Linked DNA regions of Streptosporangium sp. NBC_01755. The protein of the gene in region 3 binds, or shares a complex with, the protein of the main gene of each other region. Links are inferred from orthologs where the notes say so. Each region holds a gene or a part of one and is shown on either strand. Other genes may lie near its edges.

Region 1 (7,721 bases), 680 kb from region 3 along the record:
CCTGCCCCCGCTCGCGGTGGCGGCGGCCGTCCCGGCGGGCCTGCTGGCCTGCGCGATGCTCGTGGTCAACAACCTGCGCGACATCGTGACCGACGGCCCGGCGGGCAAGCGCACCATGGCCGTGGTGCTCGGCGATCGCCGCACCCGTGTCCTCTACACCCTCTGCCTGGTCCTGCCCCTGCTGATCGCGCCCGCGCTGGCGCCCTGGCAGCCGTTCGCGGCGTCGGCACTGCTCGCCGCCCCACTCGCCGTCGCCCCGGTCAAGGCGGTCCGGGCAGGCGCCACGGGCCCGGCGCTCATCGCGACGCTCCAGCAGACGGGCCGCTTCCAGCTCGTGTACGGGCTACTGCTGGCCGTAGGCCTGGCTCTTTGAACGGTCCCCCTCCCGAACGAGGGGATTCTTCCCTTATCCGGCTTTCCTCCCCGTCTTCGGAGAGACAGCCCCGCCAGAGGTGGGAGGTACCTGTCAGAGGTCGAGAAGGGGCTCCAGGCCGATGGTCAGGCCGGGGAGCTCGCGGACCCGGCGCACGCCCAGGAGCACGCCAGGGGTGAACGACGAGCGGTTCATCGTGTCGTGCCGGATGGTCAGGATCTCGCCGTCGCCGCCCAGGATGACCTCCTGGTGGGCGATGAGCCCGGCCAGCCGCACCGCGTGCACCCGGACCCCGTCGACGTCGGCGCCGCGGGCCCCGTCCAGCTCCGTGCTGGTGGCGTCGGGCATCGGCGCGGAGCCCGCCTTGCGCCGGGCCTCGGCGATCAGCTCGGCGGTGCGGCGGGCGGTGCCCGAGGGCGCGTCCGCCTTGTTGGGGTGGTGCAGCTCGACGATCTCGGCGGACTCGAAGTAGCGGGCGGCCTGCTGGGCGAAGTGCATCATGAGCACCGCCGCGATGCCGAAGTTGGGGGCGATCAGCGCGTTGACGCCGGGGTTGGCCTCCAGCCAGCCCCTGACCGTCGCGAGCCGCCCGGCGTCGAAGCCCGTGGTGCCGACCACCGGGTGGACCCCGTGGGAGATGCACCACTCGAGGTTGCCCATGACGACGTCGGGGTGGGTGAAGTCGACCACCACCTCGGCACGCTCCAGCTCCTCGATCGGGTCGCCCTGGTCGACCGCCGCGACCAGTTCCAGATCGTCCGCCGCCTCGACGGCCTTGCACACTTCGACACCGACGCGCCCTCGGGCGCCGAGAACTCCAACCCTGATCACAGCCCCAAGGCTATACCGTACGAGCCCGCCTGGATGTCACGGACCACCCCGGGCCCCGGGTCCCGGGAAGGCCGGACAGAGGGCCTGGAGACGCGGGCCACCCCGGGTGCCCCAGGTCACGGGAAGGGCCCGGACAGAGGGCCTGGAGGACACGGCCCCCCGGGTCACAGGAGAGCCGGACAGAGGGCCTGGAGACGCGGACGGCCCCGGCGGGGAACGCCGGGGCCGCTCGCATTCGGGATCGTCAGCTGACCAGGGCCGCGCTGAAGTCCTTGTCATCGTCGTAGGGGCCGATGACCGCGAGGGACATCGGGCGGTTGAGGACGTCCGCCGCGACCTCGCTGATCTCCTCCGAGGTCACCGCGTCGATCCTGCCGAGCAGGTCGTCGACCGAGAGCAGCTCGTCGAAGACCAGTTCGCCCTTGCCGATCCTGGACATCCGGGAGCCGGTGTCCTCCAGGCCGAGCACGAGACCGCCGCGCATCTGCCCCTTGCCCCGGACGATCTCCTCCTCGGTGATGCCGTCGGCGATCACGCGGAGCACCTCCTCGCGGCAGATCTTCAGCACGTCGTCGATCTTCGACGGCAGGCAGCCGACGTAGATGCCGAACTGGCCGGTGTCCGCGAGGGCGGAGGTGTAGGAGTAGGCCGAGTAGGCGAGGCCCCTCTTCTCCCTGATCTCCTGGAACAGCCGCGACGACATGCCACCGCCGAGCGCCGCGTTGAGCACGCCGAGCGCGAAGCGGCGCTCGTCGGTGCGGGTCAGCGCGGTCGTACCCAGGACCAGGTTGGCCTGCTCGGTCGGCCGGTGCACCACCCGCGTACCCGAGCGGGTCTCGACACCGGGCCCCGACACGCGCGGAGGCACCGGCGAGGCGTCCCCGCCCAGTGCCCCCGCCCGCTCGTAGGCCGCGGCGACCAGGGCCACGACCTGCTCGTGGTCGACGTTGCCCGCCACCGACACCACCGTGTGGGTGGGCAGGTAGTAGCGCCGGTAGTACTCGGCGATCCGGTCGCGGGTGACCGCGGTGATCGAGTCGACGGTGCCGAGGATCGGCCTGCCGACGGGCGTGTCGCCGTACAGCTCGGTGGAGAACTGCTCGTGCACCACGTCGGAGGGGTCGTCGTCGTGCATGGCGATCTCCTCCAGGATCACGCCACGCTCGGCCTCGACGTCCTCGTCGGTGATGAGCGAGGAGGTCACCACGTCGGCGAGCACGTCGATCGCCACCCGCAGGTCCTCGTCGAGGACCCGCGCGTAGTAGCAGGTGTACTCCTTGGCGGTGAAGGCGTTGATCTCGCCGCCGATGCCCTCGATGGCCGCGGAGATCTCCAGCGCGTCCCGTGTGGGGGTCCCCTTGAACAGCAGGTGCTCAAGGAAGTGGGAGGAGCCCATGTGCTGGGGGGACTCGTCTCTCGATCCGATGCCGACCCACATGCCGACCGCGACGGAACGCACGGTCGGCATGGACTCGGTCACCACCCGGAGCCCACCGGGGAGGACGGTGCGCTTCACGACCCCGGCGCCGTCCTTGCCGGGGTGCAGAGTGGTGGTGATCACGAGTTGCGGTCTTCCCCTCCACCGCGGTTGCCGCCACCACCACTGCTGCTGCGGGTGCGGGTGCGGCGGGGCCGCTCCTCGCGCGGCCGGTCGTCGGCGGGTGCCTCAGCGGGCGGGGCCGCCGAGGTGTCGGAGTCGCCGGCCTCCGCCTTGGCCGCGGCCTCCTTCTCGATGACCTCGACGGGCACCAGGGAGAGCTTGCCGCGCGAGTCGATCTCGGCGATCTCCACCTGGACCTTCTCGCCGACGTTCATGACGTCCTCGACGTTCTCGATGCGCTTGCCGCCGTGCAGCTTGCGGATCTGGGAGACGTGCAGGAGGCCGTCCTTGCCCGGCATGAGGGAGACGAAGGCGCCGAAGGCGGCGATCTTGACGACCGTGCCCAGGTAGCGCTCGCCGACCTCCGGCATGTGCGGGTTCGCGATGGCGTTGATCGCCGACCTGGCCGCCTCGGCGGACGGGCCGTCGGTGGCGCCGATGTAGATGGTTCCGTCGTCCTCGAGGGTGATCTCGGCGCCGGTGTCGTCCTGGATCTGGTTGATCATCTTGCCCTTCGGGCCGATGACCTCTCCGATCTTGTCCACCGGGATCTTGATCGTGATGATGCGCGGGGCCGTGACGTTCATCTCCGCCGGGGAGTCGATGGCCTCCTGCATCACGTCGATGATGGCCAGACGAGCGCCCTTGGCCTGCTTCAGCGCGGCCGCCAGCACGGAGGCCGGAATGCCGTCCAGCTTGGTGTCGAGCTGGAGCGCGGTGATGACGTCCTTGGTGCCGGCGACCTTGAAGTCCATGTCGCCCATGGCGTCCTCGGCCCCGAGGATGTCGGTCAGCGTGACGTACTGGTCGCCCTCGTTGATGAGGCCCATCGCGATGCCCGCGACGATGCCCTTGAGCGGGACACCCGCGTCGAGCAGCGCCATCGTCGAGGCGCACACCGACCCCATGGAGGTCGAGCCGTTGGAACCCAGCGCCTCGGAGACCTGGCGGATCGCGTACGGGAACTCCTCGCGCAGCGGCAGGACGGGCAGCAGCGCCCGCTCGGCGAGCGCGCCGTGGCCGATCTCGCGCCGCTTGGGAGAGCCCACCCGGCCGGTCTCGCCGGTGGAGTAGGGCGGGAAGTTGTAGTTGTGCATGTAGCGCTTGGTGCGCTCGGGGTTGAGCGTGTCGATCATCTGCTCCATGCGGAGCATGTTGAGGGTGGTGATGCCCAGGATCTGGGTCTCGCCACGCTCGAACAGGGCCGAGCCGTGCACCCGGGGCACGACGTGGACCTCGGCACTGAGCTGCCTGATGTCCTTGACGCCGCGGCCGTCGATACGGACGCCCTCGGCGATGACGCGCTCACGCATGAGCTTCTTGGTCAGCGACCGGAACGCGGCGCCGATCTCCTTCTCGCGGCCCTCGAAGTCGGGTCCGACCTTCTCCAGCGCCAGGGCCTTGACCCGGTCGAGCTCGGCCTCGCGCTCCTGCTTGCCCGCGATGGTCAGCGCGGCGGCGAGCTCGCTCTTGACCGCGCCGGTCACGGCCTCCAGGACGTCGTCCTGGTAGTCGAGGAAGAGCGGGTACTCGGCGGTCTCCTTGGCGGCGACCTTCGCGATCTTGGCCTGTGCCTCGCAGAGCACCTTGATGAACGGCTTGGAAGCCTCCAGGCCCTGCGCCACGGTCTCCTCGGTCGGCGCCACGGCTCCCTCGCCGACGAGCCTGAGCGTGTCACGGGTGGACTCGGCCTCGACCATCATGATCGCGACGTCGCCGTCGTCGAGCACGCGGCCCGCGACCACCATGTCGAAGGTGGCGTTCGCCAGCTCGGAGTTGGTCGGGAAGGCGACCCACTGGCCCTCGATCAGCGCGACGCGGACGCCGCCGATCGGGCCGGAGAACGGCAGCCCCGCCAGCTGGGTGGAGAGGGACGCGGCGTTGATCGCGACGACGTCGTACAGGTGCTCGGGGTGGAGCGCCATGATGGTGGCGACCACCTGGATCTCGTTGCGCAGGCCCTTGACGAACGAGGGGCGCAGCGGCCGGTCGATCAGGCGGCAGGTGAGGATGGCGTCCTCGGAGGGACGGCCCTCACGCCGGAAGAACGAGCCGGGAATGCGGCCCGCGGCGTACATTCGCTCCTCGACGTCCACCGTGAGGGGGAAGAAGTCGAGGTTCTCCTTGGGATTCTTGGACGCGGTGGTCGCGGAGAGGACCATCGTGTCGTCATCGAGGTAGACGACGGCGGAACCCGCCGCCTGGCGCGCGAGCCGCCCGGTCTCGAACCGGATGGTACGCGTGCCGAATGAGCCGTTGTCGATAACGGCTTCGCTGCTGTGGACACCCTCCACGGGGACCTCCTTGTGGGTCGGTCGCCCGCGTCCGGCCAGACGCACGTGTCGCGCCTGGTTCGTCGTGTTTGCCGGCTCCCCGTAGGTGCAGCGCCGGTCTTCGATCGAAGCGCCCGGTTCCGTATGGCTTGTGCCAAGATGACCGGGGGCCACTACCGAGGACCGGCCCTCCGACGCCGTGGGGCGCGCTTGCTTGCGGACGCGGGGCACTGTCTCGGCTATTCAGTTTGCTCACTGGGACGGCGTCTTCATGGCGCGACGCGCCGACACCGAGCCATATGAGATGAGGGAGCGGCGCGAGGCCGCTCCCTCATGACTCTATCGGCGCAGGCCGAGCCGCTCGATGAGCGAACGGTAGCGCGCGATGTCCTTGCTCTGCAGGTACTTCAGCAGCCGGCGGCGGCGGCCGACGAGCAGCAGCAGACCGCGACGGCTGTGGTGGTCGTGCTTGTGCATCTTCAGGTGCTCGGTGAGCTCGCTGATGCGCTTGCTCAGCAACGCGATCTGCACCTCGGGGGAACCGGTGTCGGTCTCACCCTTGGCGTAGTCACCGATGATCTGCTTCTTTGCGGCGGTGTCGAGCGACACTTCTCTCCTTGAACCTCTACGGGCACGCGCAGTTCCGACTCCCCGAACGACCGTGCGTGCCTACAGTCGCCGTGGCGAGATCAGCGCCGGGATCGTGAGAACACGGTTACAGAGCTGACATGCCAGGCTACCACCGGCCTCGTCGCCCCCGCACATCATGCGGCAGCCCCATGAATCCGGCCCCCGTGGACCGCCTGGACGGCGTGTCGGCTCACGAGAGCCACGCGTGGCTCGGCGGGACGACGGGTTCGGCGAGTTCAGCGGGACGGCGGGTTCGGCGGGCGCTCGAACGGGCCATACGGCCCCTGTGGCGAGGAGCGCGCGGGAGAGATCAGCCCGTCAGGCGCCGTACCTCGTCCACGTCCGCCCGGATCTGCTCGACGAGCGCCGCGATCGAGTCGAACCTGGTGTTGCCGCGAAGCCTCGGCCCGAAGTCGACGGCCACATGCGCACCGTAGAGGTCGAGATCGTCACGGTCGAGCGCGTACGCCTCGACGGTGCGGGGCACGCCCTCGAAGGTCGGGTTGGTACCCACGGAGATCGCCGCGGGCCAGCGCTCGCCGCCGTACACGGCGGGCAGGTTGCCGGTCTCGACGCCCTGCAGCCAACCGGCGTAGACGCCGTCGGCGGGGATCGCGGTGAACTCCGGCGACTCCAGGTTGGCCGTCGGGAAACCGAGCTGCCGGCCGCGCTGGTAGCCGCGGACCACCACGCCCTCGACCCGGTGCGGGCGGCCGAGCGTCAGCCTGACCGCCTCCATGTCACCGGAGGTGATCTGCTCGCGGATCAGCGTGGAGGAGATCGTCTCACCATCGCTGACCAGCGGGACCGCCTCGGCCACGAAGTCGTACTTCTCGCCGAGGGTGCGCAGTGTCTCCACGTCACCGGAGGCCTTGTGGCCGAAGCGGAAGTTCTCCCCCACCACGACCCCGGCGGCGTGCAACCGGTCGACGAGCACGGTCTGCACGAACTCGTCGGGGCTCATCCGGGAGAACTCCAGCGTGAACGGCAGGACGCACACCGCGTCGACGCCCAGCCCGGCGAGAAGCTCGGTGCGGTGCCTGGCCGTCGTCAGCCTCGGAGGATGCGTGCCGGGCCGCACCACCTCCTCCGGATGCGGGTCGAAGGTCACCACCACCGAGGGCACCGCAAGATCCGCGGCCATCGCGACGGCTCTGGCCACCATCTGCTGATGCCCGCGGTGAACGCCGTCGAAGACGCCGATCGTGACGACGGACCTGCCCCAGTTCTCGGGCACGTCGTCCAATCCGTGCCAACCTCGCACCGCAGCCTCTTCCCCTTGTAGCGGATCGACCCCTAAAGCCTGCCATGCTCCCCGGTCATCTCTCCAACCGGGGAGCGTATCGGAAAGTGACAGGCCACCTGACGTCCGCCGACGAGGCTCGGCGCGGGACGTTCGGTACGGCACCGCTCCTGGGCGATCGGGCAGCGGGGGTGGAAGGAACAGCCGGTGGGCCGGTCGATCGGGCTGGGCACGTCGCCGGTCAGCACGACACGCTCGCGGCGTGGCGCTCCCGACCCGTCGTCGATCTCCGGAACCGCCGAGAGCAGCGCGTGGGTGTAGGGGTGGGCGGGGGCGGCGTACAGCGCCTCGGCCTCGGCCACCTCGACGATCTCCCCGAGGTACATCACCGCGATCCGGTCCGACACGTGCCGCACCACGCCGAGGTCGTGCGCGATGAAGACGTAGGTGAGCCCGAGCTCCTCCTGGAGATCGGCGAAGAGGTTGAGCACCTGCGCCTGCACCGACACGTCGAGCGCGGAGACCGGCTCGTCGGCCACCACGAGCTTGGGCGACAGGGCGATGGCCCTGGCGATGCCGATCCGCTGGCGCTGGCCACCGGAGAACTCGTGCGGGTAGCGGTCCAGGTGGCTCTTGGCCAGGCCGACCAGGTCGAACAGCTCACCGACCCGGTTCCTGATCGCGCCGGCGTCGCCGTACCCGTGGATCCTGAGCGGCTCCGCGACGGCGTCACCGGCCGTGCGGCGCGGGTTGAGCGAGGCGTAGGGGTCC
Region 2 (7,661 bases), 620 kb from region 3 along the record:
TCGGTGTCACGCTGTTCGCGGTGTACGTGTTGGTGACCAAGCTCGACGAGAAGAACCAGCTCAGCGCCGAGATGTGGACGCCGTTCCTCCGCGGCGACGTGTGGCTCAACCTGATCCTGCCCGGCCTGCTGAACACGCTCAGCGCGGCCGCGGTCGCCGCCGTGATCGCGGTGCCGTTCGGATTCGTCTTCGGCATCGGCCGGCTCTCGGAACGGACCTGGATCCGCCTGGCAGCGGGTGCGGTCGTCGAGTTCTTCAGGGCGATCCCGCTACTGATCATGATCTTCGCGGTGATGTTCGGCGGGAGCGCGGTCTTCGGGCTCACCGTGACGCCGTTCGCCGCGGTGGTCGTCGGCCTGGTCCTGTACAACGGCTCGGTGCTGGCGGAGATCGTACGGGCGGGCATCCTGTCCATCCCCCGGGGACAGCGGGAGGCCGCGCTGGCGGTCGGCCTGCGTCCTGGTCAGGTGATGCGGATGATCATGCTCCCGCAGGCGGTCACCGTCATGATGCCGGCGATCGTCGCGCAGCTGGTGGTGTTGCTGAAGGACACCGCCCTGGGCTTCATCGTGTCGTTCGAGGACCTGCTGAACGCGGGGGCGCGCGTGCTGCCCTCCAACTTCAACAACATCATTCCCGCCGTGATCGTCATCGCGATCATCTACATCATCATCAACGTGATGGTGGGCACCGTCGCCACCTGGCTGGAGAGGCGGAGCCGTCGCAGCAGGAAGACGGCGGCCCAGCCGATCGCCCGGCCCGGCTCGCCGACCGCGGTCGAGGTCGAGGTCGAGGTCGAGGTCGAGGTCGGCCAGGGGAACCCGAAACCGTAGACACCACAGCGATCGGGGGCGGTCACCGGGGTCCGGTGGCCGCCCTCTTTCATGCCGGGCCTCGAGGCAGGTGACGGTCCCACCAACGGTGAAAACACCCGAAGGCCGACTTATGGAAAAGGTCAGATCAACTACCTCTCTCCCGCTCATTCCTCCCGATCCTGCGGCCCGCGCCGACTGGCGATGGCATATCTCTGGTGACGCGAGCGTGATACCGGCGACACGGAGCGGGTTATCGGGCAGGATTGCGCCATGTCCCCCGAGCAGGCCGTCCTGCCGTACGCCACCTGGCCCTCGCCGATCTCCACGTCCGACGTCGCCCGTTCCGGGCTGCGCCTCGGGTTCCCGACGGTGCTCGGCGAAGAGGTCTGGTGGACCGAGGACCGTCCCGCCGAGGGCGGGCGGACCACCATCGTGCACAGAACTCCAGACGGTGCGCAGCGCGAGTTGCTGAGCGCGCCGTGGAGCGCCAGAACCAGGGTTCACGAGTACGGCGGCCGGTCGTACGCGGTGGTGCCCGGCGAGGGCGTGGTGTTCACGAACTTCGCAGACCAGCGGCTCTACCTGCTGCCCACCGGCGGCGAGCCACGGCCGCTCACACCTGAGCCCGAGCAGCCCACGGACCTGCGCTACGCGGACCTTCTCGTCCACGACGGCCAGGTCTGGTGCGTCAGGGAACGCCACGACGACGGCGAGGTGAGCCGGTCGATCGTGTCCATCCCCCTCTCCGGCGAGGACGCGCCCCGCGAGCGGATCGGCGGGCACGACTTCTACGCCTCCCCCGCCATCTCCCCCGACGGCGAGCACCTGGCCTTCATCTGCTGGAACCATCCGCAGATGCCGTGGAACGGCACCGAACTGCGGGTCTGCCGGCTGGCCGACGGCACCTCCTGGAAGGTCAAGGGCGGCATCTCCGAGTCGGTGCTCGCCCCACAGTGGCGTGACGAGCGGCACCTCTACGTGATCTCCGACTGGTCGGGCTGGTGGAACCTCTACCTGGTCGGGATGTACGGCACCTCAACCAGGGCGCTCTACCCGATGGAGGAGGAGTTCGCGGGCCCGCTGTGGCAGCTCGGCGCGATACCGTACGCGCCGATGGCCGACGGCAGCCTCGCGGTCCTGCACGGGCTGGGCGACCTGAGGCTGGGCGTCTTCGACCCCGACAGCGGTGTGCTGAGCGACCTGGACGTGCCCTACGACGGCTGGGATCCGGTGCTGGCCACCGACGGGCACGCCCTGGTCGGTATCGGGTACGGCCCGGTGCTGCCCCGCTCGATCGTCCGGGTCGACACCGTGACCGGCAGGGCGCAGGAGTTGCGCGGGGACGTCAACGGGCTGCCCGACACCGCCTACCTGCCGCTCCCCAGAACCGTGAGGTTCGAGAGCCGATTCGGGCGCGAGGTGCACGCGTTCCTCTACCCGCCGTCCAACCCCTCGGCACGTGGCGAGGGCCCCCCGCCGTACGTCGTGTTCGTGCACGGCGGGCCGACGGGACACAGCGCCGGAGCGCTCGACCTGGAGAAGGCGTTCTTCACCAGCAGGGGCATCGGAGTGATCGACGTCAACTACGGCGGTTCCACCGGCTACGGCCGCGCCTACCGCGAGCGGCTGCGCGGCCAGTGGGGCGTGGTCGACGTCGAGGACTCGATCGCCGCGGCCGAATGGCTGGCCGCGGAAGGGCTGGCCGACCCTGCGCGGATCGCGATCCGGGGCGGCAGCGCGGGCGGCTGGACGGTCATGGCGGCCTGCTGCACGTCCGACGCGTTCGCCGGGGGCGTCTCCTACTACGGCATAAGCTCGCTCGCCACGTTCAGTGCGACCACCCACGACTTCGAGTCACGCTACATCGAGTGGCTGATCGGCCCGGAAGACCCTGTTCTGTACGCTTCGCGTGAGCCCATCGGCCAGGTGGCGGGGGTGAGCTGCCCGATGCTGCTCCTGCAGGGCCTGTCCGACCCCGTGGTCCCCCCCGAGCAGTCGCAGGTCTTCGTCGACGCCCTCGCCGAACGTGGCGTTCCCTGCACCTACCTCACGTTCGAGGGCGAGGCCCACGGCTTCCGCCGCGCCGAGACCCGCAGCGCGGCACTGGCCACCGAGCTCGCCTTCTACCAGCAGATCTTCCACGTCTGAGCGCTCACCCGAAAGCTCGCCTCACGGCTCCCCGCTCCCCACCCGCGCACCTGTCCGTCCGGCGGGCGACTTTCAGGTGTCGGGCCGGTCAGCGGGCGAACTCGGTGGCCCGGGACTCACGGACGACCGTGATGCGGATCTGACCGGGGTAGGTGAGCTCCTCCTCGACCTGCTTGGCGACATCGCGGGCGATCACCTGAGCCTGGATGTCGTCGACCGCTCCCGGCTTGACCATGACCCTGATCTCACGGCCCGCCTGCATGGCGAAGACCTTCTCGACCCCCTCGTAGGAGGTGGCGATCTCCTCCAGGCGCTCCAGGCGCTTGACGTAGGCCTCCAGTGACTCTCGGCGGGCGCCCGGGCGTCCGCCGCTGATCGCGTCGGCGGCCTGGGTGAGGACGGCTTCGACGGTCTTGACCTCGACCTCGTTGTGGTGGGCCTCGATGGCGTGGACGACGTCCTCGTGCTCGCCGTACCGTCTGGCGATCTCGGCGCCGATGAGCGCGTGGCTTCCCTCGACCTCGTGGGTGAGGGCCTTGCCGATGTCGTGCAGGAGCGTGCAGCGCTTGAGCAACGTCGTGTCGAGCCGCAGCTCGGCCGCCATGATGCCGGCGATGTGGGCGGACTCGATGAGGTGCCCGAGCACGTTCTGGCCGTAGGAGGTGCGGTAGCGGAGCTGGCCGAGGAGGGTGACCAGCTCAGGGTGCATGTCGGTGATGGCGAGCTCCACCAGGGCGTCCTCACCCGCCCGCACGCACAGCTCCTGGACCTCGGCCTTGCTGCGCTCGTGGGCCTCCTCGATGCGCTGCGGATGGATGCGGCCGTCGAGGACGAGTTTCTCCAGAGTCAGCCGCGCGGTCTCGCGGCGGACCGGGTCGAAGCACGACAGCAACACGGCTTCCGGCGTGTCGTCGATGATCAGGTTGACTCCGGTGGTCGACTCGAAGGCACGAATGTTACGACCTTCGCGGCCGATGATGCGCCCCTTCATCTCGTCACCCGGCAGGTGCAGGACGCTCACGACGGACTCGGCGGTCTGCTCGGTGGCCACCCGCTGAACCGCCAATGTGACGATCTTGGTGGCGCGCTTCTCGCCCTCCTTGCGGGCCTCGCCCTCGATCTCCCTGACGATCAGCGCGGCCTCGCGCTTGGCCTGGTTCTCGATCTCCCGGACCAGCTCGGTTCTGGCCTGGTCGCCGGTGAGCCCGGACACCCGTTCCAGGATGGCCTTGCGCTCCTCGGCCACCCGTTCGAGATCCTCGCGTCGGTCGGCCAGCTCGGTCTCCGTCTCGGCGAGCTTGCGTGCCCGGTCGGCCTGGCGCCTGGCCTCATCGTCGAGGCGCTGCTCCCGCTCGGCCAGCCGGTTCTCCCTGCGTTCGAGGTCTGCCCGGAGCTCCTTGAGCTCGTATTTCAGCACCTTGCCCTCGGCCTCGGCCTCCTTGCGCATCTCGGTCGCCGCCTCGACCGCCGCCTCCGATTTGCGCAGAAGCTCTCCGGCGTCGTCCTGGGCCTTCGCCCGGATACCGGCGGCCTCACGCCTGGCCTCCTCCAGCTGAGCCGAAACCTCGGCCTCCTGCTCCGGGGTGAGGCCCTTCGGCCCGGCTCCCCCGATGCGACGCAGCAACACGACCAGCACGGCTGTCATCAAGGCGAGAGCCACAACCGCCACTGCCAACATGACGACCACGACCGGATCCATGCGCGCCCCACCTTCCTCGCGTCGCAAATATCAGGCACACGAGGGGTCACACGCACGGCACGGAAAGCTCAAGAGACGGCGCTGTCGGGACAGAAGTGAACCCAGAGGGATCACTTACCGGCTTTTCCCGCCGGCCCGTTGTCCCGCCCTAATCCGCCAAGCCTGCTTGTCCGTACTACACCGCTATGACAATCCGCACTGCGCGGAGTAACTCCTCACTGCCGTTGAGATTAAGCGTCAGAGAGGTAACGAGCAAGCAAAGACCTAGTGTCAGACCACTTGAACTAGTCGAGGGGATAACCCGAATCTTCCAGGAATGACGTTGTTTCTACCTCATCATCCTCCAGCACTTCGCGGATCACGCGAAACGCCAGGCCAGGACCGTACCCCTTCCGGGCGAGCAGGCCGGCCAGCCTACGAGTCCTGACCGCAGGGTCCAGGCCGCGAGTCGAGGAGAGCTTGCGCCGCACAAGGCGACGGGCGGTCTCCGCCTCCTGCTCGGGGTCGAGCTGCTCCACCGCGTCCTTCACGGTCTCCTCATCCACCCCCCGGTGCCGGAGCTCGGAGGCAAGGGCCTTTCTGGCAAGCCCCCGCCCGGCATGGCGGGAGCTCACCCATGCCGCGGCGAACGCCTCATCGTCGATGAGCCCGACCTCGGAGAAGCGCTCCAGCACGGCGTCCGCCGCCTCCTGGGGCACCTCACGCTTGCGCAGCGCCTCCGCGAGCTGGGCTCGGGTGCGCGGTGCCATCGTCAACAACCGCAGGCAGATCGCCCGCGCCACCGCCTGCGGATCGGCCCCGGCTCCCCGGCTCGCGGGAGAGCCCTCGGCCGGTCCGTCAGGAAGGAGGCCCTCAGGAAAGGCACCCGGGGAATCACCCCCGGACCGCCGCTCACCACGCCGGGAGCCACGTCCCTTCCGGCTTCGCGGCTCGCCACCGACGGAGCCTGCGCCCTCCCCCTGAAGTCCCCCCTCGGGAGCGGGGGCACCATCACCTCGCCCGCGCCCACTCCTGCCCGGCGAGTCGGTCCGAGGCTCGTCGGGCCAGGCGCCCCAGTCTCTCGGCCCGAGTTCGCCCGCCGGACCGAGATCGGCTCCCATCATCAGCGGTCAGCCCGAATCAGGCGTCACCCGGCTTGGGGGTGGCCGCCTTGGAACCGCGACCGGACGCGGCGGCTGCCGGAGCCGAGCCGGAAGCACGGCCGGACGCCGCGGTCGCAGGAGCGGCGGGCGGCGGAGTGGCCGGGCTGTCGACGCGCGGGCCGACGCCGAGCTTCTCCTTGATCTTCTTCTCGATCTCGTTCGCCATGTCCGGGTGGTTCTTGAGGAAGTTTCGCGCGTTCTCCTTGCCCTGGCCGAGTTGGTCCCCCTCGTAGGTGTACCAGGCTCCGGACTTGCGGACGAAGCCGTGCTCCACGCCCATGTCGATCAGGCCGCCCTCGCGGGAGATGCCGACGCCGTAGAGGATGTCGAAGTCGGCCACCCGGAAGGGCGGGGCCATCTTGTTCTTGACGACCTTCACCCGGGTGCGGTTGCCGACCGCCTCGGTGCCGTCCTTCAGCGTCTCGATGCGGCGGATGTCGAGACGCACCGAGGCGTAGAACTTCAGCGCCTTTCCACCGGTCGTGGTCTCGGGCGAGCCGAACATGACGCCGATCTTCTCACGGAGCTGGTTGATGAAGATCGCGGTGGTGCCGGTGTTGTTGAGCGCGCCCGCGACCTTGCGCAGCGCCTGGGACATCAGGCGTGCCTGGAGGCCGACGTGGCTGTCGCCCATCTCACCCTCGATCTCGGCCTTGGGCACCAGGGCCGCGACCGAGTCGATGACCAGCAGGTCGACGGCGCCGGACCGGATCAGCATGTCGGCGATCTCCAGCGCCTGCTCGCCGGTGTCGGGCTGGGAGACGAGCAGCGCGTCGGTGTCGACGCCCAGCTTCTGGGCGTACTCCGGGTCGAGCGCGTGCTCGGCGTCGATGAACGCGGCGATGCCGCCACCGCGCTGGGCGTTGGCCACCGCGTGCAGGGCGACCGTGGTCTTGCCCGAGGACTCGGGACCGTAGACCTCGACGATGCGGCCACGCGGGAAGCCCCCGATGCCGAGGGCCACGTCGAGCGCGATGGAGCCGGTGGGGATCACCTCGATGGGCGCCCGGGTCTCGTCGCCCAGGCGCATGATGGAGCCCTTGCCGAACTGCCGCTCGATCTGAGCGAGCGCGGTCTCGAGCGCCTTCTCGCGGTCGTTAGCTGCCATGGGAGCCCCCCTGGAGGGTCGCGGGTTGGATCGGTTGCCAGAAAGCTACGGGGTGCCGCCGACAATTTCGGGAGGGCACGCCAGGAGTGACGGCCCGTTCAATATAGCCGAACGACTGTTCGATCGTGGCCTGTTGGCGCCACGCGTTCCAGGAACCGTGATCCGCCGCGGAACTCTCCCGCGTGGCCGGGTACAGATGAAGGGGCCGTGGCCGCGAGGAGCGCCACCCCATCCGGGAGGCGACATTTCCGATAATTGCCCTGAGCCTGTTGCAACCAGGCTGACCTGGGGTGATCCTGAGGGGAAACGACCCGAGGTGTCCGACGTGCCCAACACGTTCACGCAGCAACGCCTAGCCCATCTCGACTCCCTGGCCGCCGAACTGCAACGACGAGGGCTGGTCAGCCGCACCCTCGGAGGCACCACTCCGGTGCTGTGGGTATGGCATCCGGACAGCGGCCGGCAGACCATCGTCTTCGCCACCCCGGTCAAGGACGGCTGGCTGTTTCTGTGGTCACCGGACGGCGAGGAGAGCACCGACGACCCCGTGCACGCGGCCGACTCGGTGGAGAGGCTTCTCGCTCCGCCTGTGGAGCCCTCCTGACCGCCCCCGGGTCACCCTCAGCGGAGCCTGGGAGAGACGTCGGTCACCCCGCACACGGCGTGCCAGACCTCCTTCGCCCCGACCCCCTCGGCCAGCGCCTGGATCACGGTCCGGCCGCCGAGGTCGGCGATGACGTAGTCATGGG
Region 3 (7,497 bases):
CGTCGCCTCGGGCGCGGGCCGGGCCGCCAGCCTCCGATACTCCCCCAGCACGAGCCCGGCCAGCCCCGGGGTGAACACCGCGTCGCCCCCGGCGGTGCGCCGGACCGCGTCGAGGAACTCCTCTTTGCTCGCGGATTTCAGGAGATATCCGGAGGCTCCCGCCTTGATGGCCTCCAGCACGTCCTCCTGCTCACCGCTGGCCGACAGCACCAGCACCCTGGGCGGCGGCTCCGAGGTGGCCAGCCTCCTGGCCACCTCCACCCCCGGCAGGTCGGGCAGCTGCAGATCCAGCACGACCAGCTCGGGCCGGACCGCCGCGGCCACTCGGACCGCCTGCCGCCCCTCCCCGACCGCGGCCACCACCTCGTATCCGGCCTCGGCCAGGTCCCTGGCCACCCCGTCCCTCCACATCGGGTGGTCGTCCACCACCATCACGCGCATTGGCCTACCTTAGGCCCGCACCTCCGGGCCGGTAGGCCCACCTCCGGGCCGGTAGGCCCGCACCGCCCACCACGGCGGCCGCGAAACGCCCTCTAGCCGATCGGCACCGACATCTCGATCTCGGTGCCCCGGCCGGGATGGGAGATCACCGTGACCGTGCCGCCAAGCTCCGCGACACGGCCCCGGATGGACTGCGCGACGCCGAGCCGCCCGGCGGCGGCGGCCTCCTCCAGGCGTCCGGGTGCCATACCCGGCCCCTCGTCCCTGACGGTCACGGTGATCAGTCCGTCGTCGCTCTCGGCGAAAACCCACGCGGGTGCCCGCGCCCCACAGTGGCGGGCGACGTTGTCCAGGGCGGCCCCGACCGCGGCGGCCATCTCCGCCGCGGTGGCCGCGGGCAGGATCAGCGGGGTCGCCGGGGCCGAGACGGTGACCGTGGCCGAGCCGTACCTGTGCAGCAGGGCACACAGGTCCGCGGCGCCGGCGGCGGGTGCCTCGGGTGAGATCCTGACCAGCTCGCGCAGGGCGGCCTCCTGCTCGCCCGCGAGCCTGCCCAGTTCGGCCGCCTCACCGCCGATCTCCTGCCCGCGCCGCTGAACCAGCGCGAGCACCTGGAGCACCGAGTCGTGGATTCCCCGGGCGAGCCGCTCTCGCTCCCGACCGGCGGCCTCCAGCTCGATCGCCTGCTGCATGCGCTCCTCGGCCTTCCTGGCCAGCCGGGCCACGTGCCCGACGACGGTCCCGGCGAGGAAGAGCAGGACGGTGCCGTTGATCGGCAGCGTCTCGAAGTCGCCCCCGGGAACACCGTGCAGCCGCAGGTCGGCCAGCGAGACGATCAGCGCGGCCACGGCCCCCAGCCGCCGCCCGCCGTACACGCCCCAGGCGAGCACCGCGCCGCCCATCCAGGTGCCGGTGATCGGCAGGCTGCCCTCCTGGTAGGCGCCCTGCACCGCCGGGGTGGCGAGCAGGCAGCCCACGGTCACGAGCATGTCGGCGGCGAGCAGCGGCCGGCCGCGGAGCTCCTCGACGGAGTAGGCGAAGATCGTCCCCGCGGTCCACAGCGCCATGACGCCGATCACCAGCCAGCCGATCGCCGGGTGGGCGTACCCCCCGGCACGGATGAGCAGAACCGCCGCGTACGCGAGGGATGCGACGCGAAACACCGCGACCGCCCGCCAGAACGGACCCTCGATTCCCGTCACGCGCCGACCCTACCGCCCGGTAAGAGAGGGGCTATCTGCAATAATCCACCGATTTCTCTCTAACGAAAAACGGGAACATGTCCCACGTAGATCACTTTTCCTATGGCCTTCTCACTCCCGTGCTGGCCTACGTCATGTCGAGCATCGGATGCATGCTCGGTCTCCTGCTCACCGCCAAAGCCCAGGCGACGGTGGGCGCGGCACGGGCCCGCTGGCTGGCGGGCGGGGCACTGTCCATCGGTGGCACCGGCATCTGGGTCATGCACTTCGTCGCCATGATGGGCTTCTCCATCGGCGGCGGCCAGATCCGCTATGACGTACCGCTGACGGTCGGCTCGGCGATCCTGGCGGTCGTCGTCGTGGGCGCGGGACTGCTCCTGGTCTCCTACCGGGGCGAAAGATTCCTGCCGCTCGTGTTCGGCGGCGTGCTCACCGGTCTCGGCGTGGCGGGCATGCACTACATCGGCATGTTCGCGATGAACATGCCGGCCCACCTCTCCTACGATCCGGTGCTGGTCGGGCTCTCGGTCCTGATCGCCATCGCCGCCTCCATCGTGGCGCTCTGGTTCAGCCTGCGGGTCAGTGGCGTGCTCGCCACCGGCGGCGCCGCGATGATCATGGCCCTGGCGGTCTGCGGCATGCACTACGTCGGCATGTTCGCGCTCGAGGTACGGCCTCGGCTCTCGCCGGCGCCGCTCGGAGGGGCCAGGGGCGTCGACTTCATGCTGCCCACGCTGGCCGTGCTGGGCCTGCTGACCCTCACCCTGCTGCTGACCGTCATCCTGTCTCCGTCGCAGCCGGAGCTGGACAACGACGCCGCCATGCTGGCCAGGCTGGAGAAGCGCCGCACCGAGGCCCGGCTCCACGAGCCGCCCACACCGCCCAGCGGTCCGGCGCCGAGGGGCCCGTCCCTGTTCGACTCCCACGAGCGATGATGTACGGCCTGCGCCCGCTGGGCCGCTCGTTCAGGGCACAGGCCGTACATGGAGGGGAATCGCGGGCGGCCGGCCGCCCGATCGGGAGGCTAGGGCCGGCCGCTTGCAGAACGCTTGCAGAAGGTGACTCCCCGCAGGCGCCCGCGGGGACATCTCAGCCGAAGAAGACCTCGGCCTCCTCGTAGCGGCCGGCCGGCACGGTCTTCAGCTCCTCGGTGGCCTCGTCAAGGCCCACCCTCACGATGTCGGTGCCCCGGAGTGCGACCATCTTGCCGAAGTCGCCGTCCTGCACCGCGTCGATGGCCTGCAGGCCGAACCGGGTGGCCAGCACCCGGTCGAAGGCCGTGGGAGTGCCGCCGCGCTGGATGTGGCCGAGCACCGTGGTGCGGGCCTCCTTGCCGGTGCGCTTCTCGATCTCGCTGGCGAGGTTCTCGCCGATGCCGCCGAGCCTCACGTGGCCGAAGGCGTCGAGTTCGCCCGCCTGCAGCGCCATCTGGCCCTCGATCGGGTGCGCGCCCTCCGCGACCACGATTATCGGCGCGTACTTCGTCTTGAAGCGGGACTCGACATAGGCGCAGACCCGGTCGATGTCGAAGGGCTTCTCCGGGATGAGGATGACGTTGGCGCCGCCCGCCATGCCGGCGTGCAGGGCGATCCAGCCCGCGTGGCGGCCCATGACCTCGCAGATCAGCGCGCGGTGGTGGGACTCGGCGGTGGTGTGCAGGCGGTCGATCGCCTCGACGGCGATGTTGACCGCCGTGTCGAAGCCGAAGGTGTAGTCGGTGGCGTTGAGGTCGTTGTCGATCGTCTTGGGCACGCCGACGACCTTCACCCCCTTGTCGAAGAGCTGCTTGGCCACGCCGAGGGTGTCCTCGCCGCCGATCGCGATCAGCGCGTCGATCCCGCCCTTCGCCAGGTTCTCCTTGATCTTCTCAACGCCACCGTCGATCTTGATCGGGTTGGTCCGCGACGAGCCCAGGATCGTCCCGCCGCGCGGCAGGATGCCGCGCACGGCCTCGATGTCCAACGGCATGGTGTCGCCCTCAAGAGGACCCCGCCAGCCGTCGCGGAACCCGACGAACTCATGCCCGTGGACGCCCACTCCCTTACGCACGACAGCGCGGATAACGGCGTTCAGGCCGGGGCAGTCGCCGCCCCCGGTGAGCACTCCGATACGCATGGCATCCTCCGATTTGAGTCTGAGACAAGATGATCAGACTAAATGGCACGGTCGGTCGGCGACGGAATTTCCACCACCTATGGAACGCATTCTGCCGTCAGTTGCCCCAGTGGTCTAGACCAAATGGAATTAGTCCTCACATGCCGCTTCCCGCGATCAACGGAGAGGTGGCATGTGAGCGCCCCCACCGGGCCCGAAGCCTGGCCCGGGGTCCGCACCCGAGCGGGTCGCGCACGTCGCGGGCACCTCGGGTGCGCCTCGGGGATCCCGGAGGGGAGACCACGGTCCGGCATCTCATGAGTCATACCCAGCCGGAAGCGCCGGCCCCACCTCCGGCGGGCACCTCAGGGCACCGGCGGGCACCTCAGCGCACCGGCGGACGCCTCAGGGCACCGGCGGACGCCTCAGGGCACCGGCGGACGCCTCAGGGCAGAGGCAGCACGCAGGACGGGGTACCGACGGCGAAGACCTCCCCCGCGGGCCGCGGGACGCCGTCCTTCAGCGGGAGCACGGCGACGGTGCCCGAGTGCTGGTTGGCCACGTACATGCGGCCGTCGGCGATGGCGAAGTGCCTCGGCCAGACGCCGCCGCAGGCGACCTCCGCGACCGGCTTCAGCTGGGGACCGGCGAAGACCGAGATCGTGTCGGGGCCTCGGTTGGCGACGTAGACGAGCCCGCCGCTGACCTCCAGGTGTGAGGGCTGGTTCCGCCCCCCGCCCCCGCCGGCCGGGGCGACCTGGATCTCGCGCCATTCGTCGTCGTAGGCGCGCACGGTGCCGTCCAGCTCTCCCGCCACGTACCAGTGGCCGCCCGCCCTGGCCATGTGCCGGGGGCCCATGCCGGGCGCGAGCCGTACCGGCCCCTCCGGGTGTGGGACCACCTCGTCCCCGACCAGGTAGCGACGGACCTCGTCGGCGCCCAGGTCGCTCACGTACAGCACGCCGTCGGGGCCGAAGACCGCCTGGTGGGCGTGGGCCCCCGCACGGTAGGGGAAGATCCACACGTCGGTCAGCAGGCCGGATCCGTCGATGCCGTGCACGCTGAGGGTGCCGTCGCCGTAGTTGGCCACCGCCAGGCGCGTACCGGTGGGATCCACCGCCAGGTGGCAGGGGGCCGATCCCTCGCTGGGCCGCTGCGCGAGCGGGCTCAGCGTGCCGTCGCCGGCGCGGGCGAAGACGCCTACCGTGCCGCGCTCGGCCTCCCCCACCGCGTACAGGACCGGGAGGGCGGGGTGGACGGCGAGGAACGACGGCCCGGAGGCGGGCGTCTCCCCGAGCCGTGCGAGACTCCCCAGCTCCACCAGGGTGATTCCCGGCCCGGACCCTTCGGTGTCCGGGGTGTATCCACCGATGTACGCGACCTCAGCCATCATGCTCCCGCCACGGGCGCGGCACGCGCCGCCCCAGCTCATTGTCCGTTCCAAGGCAAAATGCGAAGTTAGCGCAGTTAACCGGTGATCTCACAGCCGCCCGCCTCGAAAAACCTCTCTCCACTTCGTTGACTCAGTCTGGGCGGAGCGCGCACTGGGAGGCCAGGCTCACCGGCGACGTCATCCGGATGCCCACGGCCGACCTGATCAACCAGGTGGTGGACGAGATCGTGGCCTACAAGGCCTCCCGCCCCGCCTACTGGGCCCTGCTGCACGGCTCCGCCACCGGCGACCGGCCGGCGGAGGGGGCCGAGCGGCTCCACCGGGGCCTCTCCCGGCGCGTCGCCGAGGTCCTCGCCGTACGCGCCCCCCCACCTCGACGAGAACCGGCGCCTGCTGATCGCCACCATGATGCTGGCCGTCATCAAGGCGGTGCTCCCGCTGGTCGCGGCGGGACCCCCGGAACGCGCGGCAGAACTGACCGCCGAGCTCAAGTCCCTGCTCACGGACTACCTGTCGACCGCCACGGAGCCGGCCCACTCCCCCGGCGACTCGCCGAGTTACACGAGGAGTCGACCGAGGTGGTCAAACAGGTCGCGTCGCTCAGCGGCGGAAGGGGCCGGTGACCTCGTAGGTGACGCCGTCGGTGCCGGCGGCATCGCCGCGGGCGCCGCGCTGTGAGGAGAAGTAGAGGCGGTCGCCGCCCGGTGAGAAGGCGGGTCCGGTGATCTCCGACCTGGGGTGGCCCGCGATCCGCAGGACAGGGGTGACGACCCGCCCGGGGGTGATCAGGTTGATCTCCATGTCACCGCCGTCCTCGGCGACGTAGAGGTCGCCGGACGAGGTGCCGGTGATGTTGTCGACACCGGCCGACGGGGCGTCGGTGTCGTAGACGACGCCCAGGTGCTCGTTCTCCGTGTCGTACGCCCACACCCGGTTGTCGCCCTTGGTGGTGAAGAAGCACACGCCGTCCGCGTAGTGGCAGCCCTCCCCGCCCGAGAAGCGCCGGGCGCCGGCGACCTGCTCCCGGGTGGCCTTCAGCAGCGCGCCGGGGTCGGGCACCCGCCGCCAGGTCACCGCACCCGAGCCGGACTCGGTGCAGAGCACCTCCAGGGTGCCTGTCGTCAGGTCGCCCCAGTAGGTCGGCCGGAACCGGTAGAAGCAGCCGTCGGGCTCGTCCTCGGTCAGGTAGACCACCCGCCGATCCGGGTCACAGGCCGCGGCCTCGTGTTTGAAGCGGCCCATGGCAAGGCGCGGCATCGCGGCCCGCGCGCCGTAGGGGTCGCACTCGAAGACCCGGCCGCGGAAGATCTCCTCGCACGACAGCCAGGAGTTCCACGGGGTGCGGCCACCCGCGCAGTTGAGGTCGGTGCCCGACAGGATGCGGTAGGCGCCGACGACGGCTCCCTGCGGCCCGAACCTGATGGCCGACGCCCCGCCGAGCAGCGGGATCTCCGAGTTGGACACGTAGATCCAGCCGTCACGGTCGGGAAAGCACGCGCCGCCGTCCGGTGCCGGGTGCCAGAGCGTCCCGCCGACCCTGCGGCCGGTGCGGGCGACGATCCGGCTGGTGAACCCCTCGGGCAACGCCACCCCGTTGGAGTCGGGCTCGCCGAGCGGTCCGTAGGGGCCCGCGAAACGCGACGTGACGGCGCCGGCGGCCCCCTGCCAGAGCGAGCCCGCGAGAACCGCGCCGGCGGCCAGACCTCCGGTGCGTACGAACGTACGGCGAAGCATGTCCCCTCCTCCTCGTCCCTCACGGTATGCCGCAAGCCGATCAAGCTCACATGAACGCCGAGACTCCACGGACGCAAACATTGCGCAAATCCGAGAACAAACATCCGTCAAACCAGGTCGGCCTATCACCAAGATCGCCATCTGTCCCACCGGACGCGTTCACAGTGGAATCCTCACCGCCGTCGGATCAGGAGGACCGTTGAGCGAGGGACTCGCGTTCGCGAATCCAGTCTTCGAGACCGCGCCCCGGGTGGGCACCCGCCGAGCTCTCGTCTTCCTTGACTCCCCCGCGACCGCGACCGCGCCCCCGCCGCTGCCCTCCGGCCCGCTTCAGGTCCCCGTCCGGCACCCCTATCCGCCGCACGACCGGGGTCGGGCCGGGCCGCCGCCTCGGCAGGCCCCCTCTTCGGGCCCCCCTGCCGCCGGGCCGCACACCGAGCGGCCGGACGCGCGCCTGGCGAGCGCGCTGCGCGCCGAGGGGTTCACGGTCGACGCCGAGACCAGCGGCGGAGCGGGCGCGGACGGCGAGCGCGTGTGGCACCTGCTGCGCTCGGCGCGGGAGGGCGACCTGCTGCTGATCCGGCTGCCCGCCGACGGCGGCTGGACCTCGGGACAGCTGGGATCGATGATCGG

Evidence for each region.
Region 1: OG884_RS29265 (region 3) and OG884_RS26010 share a complex: the UniProt entries of both Bacillus subtilis proteins name them as parts of the possible RNA degradosome complex. The link is inferred for Streptosporangium sp. NBC_01755 from one-to-one orthologs.
Region 2: OG884_RS29265 (region 3) and rny share a complex: the UniProt entries of both Bacillus subtilis proteins name them as parts of the possible RNA degradosome complex. The link is inferred for Streptosporangium sp. NBC_01755 from one-to-one orthologs.

The regions. Positions count from the first base shown.
Region 1 is NZ_CP109131.1:5,463,577-5,471,297, reverse strand. Bases 2,431-5,409 are described here. They hold OG884_RS26010 (polyribonucleotide nucleotidyltransferase), read right to left. Parts: upstream 5,099-5,409; coding sequence 2,762-5,098; downstream 2,431-2,761. Other genes in these bases: OG884_RS26015 (M16 family metallopeptidase), read right to left, coding at 2,431-2,762. Outside these bases: OG884_RS26025 (1,4-dihydroxy-2-naphthoate polyprenyltransferase), read left to right, coding at 1-373; dapB (4-hydroxy-tetrahydrodipicolinate reductase), read right to left, coding at 467-1,204; more of OG884_RS26015, read right to left, coding at 1,449-2,430; rpsO (30S ribosomal protein S15), read right to left, coding at 5,417-5,686; OG884_RS26000 (bifunctional riboflavin kinase/FAD synthetase), read right to left, coding at 6,018-6,971; OG884_RS25995 (ABC transporter ATP-binding protein), read right to left, coding at 7,004-7,721. UniProt on the Bacillus subtilis protein: Involved in mRNA degradation. Catalyzes the phosphorolysis of single-stranded polyribonucleotides processively in the 3'- to 5'-direction. Necessary for competence development in Bacillus subtilis.
Region 2 is NZ_CP109131.1:5,525,012-5,532,672, reverse strand. The notes cover bases 2,358-5,276. They hold rny (ribonuclease Y), read right to left. Parts: upstream 4,663-5,276; coding sequence 3,052-4,662; downstream 2,358-3,051. Other genes in these bases: recX (recombination regulator RecX), read right to left, coding at 4,947-5,276; OG884_RS26305 (S9 family peptidase), read left to right, coding at 2,358-2,963. Outside these bases: OG884_RS26310 (amino acid ABC transporter permease), read left to right, coding at 1-833; more of OG884_RS26305, read left to right, coding at 1,086-2,357; more of recX, read right to left, coding at 5,277-5,762; recombinase RecA, read right to left, coding at 5,782-6,912; OG884_RS26285 (hypothetical protein), read left to right, coding at 7,238-7,516; OG884_RS26280 (DUF3046 domain-containing protein), read right to left, coding at 7,534-7,661. UniProt on the Bacillus subtilis protein: Endoribonuclease that initiates mRNA decay. Initiates the decay of all SAM-dependent riboswitches, such as yitJ riboswitch. Involved in processing of the gapA operon mRNA, it cleaves between cggR and gapA.
Region 3 is NZ_CP109131.1:6,143,955-6,151,451, reverse strand. The notes cover bases 1,746-4,500. They hold OG884_RS29265 (6-phosphofructokinase), read right to left. Parts: upstream 3,759-4,500; coding sequence 2,733-3,758; downstream 1,746-2,732. Other genes in these bases: OG884_RS29260 (lactonase family protein), read right to left, coding at 4,183-4,500; OG884_RS29270 (MHYT domain-containing protein), read left to right, coding at 1,746-2,578. Outside these bases: OG884_RS29280 (response regulator transcription factor), read right to left, coding at 1-432; MacS family sensor histidine kinase, read right to left, coding at 534-1,643; more of OG884_RS29270, read left to right, coding at 1,721-1,745; more of OG884_RS29260, read right to left, coding at 4,501-5,130; OG884_RS37680 (hypothetical protein), read left to right, coding at 5,536-5,808; OG884_RS29250 (alkaline phosphatase PhoX), read right to left, coding at 5,731-6,864; OG884_RS29245 (P-loop NTPase fold protein), read left to right, coding at 7,064-7,497. UniProt on the Bacillus subtilis protein: Catalyzes the phosphorylation of D-fructose 6-phosphate to fructose 1,6-bisphosphate by ATP, the first committing step of glycolysis.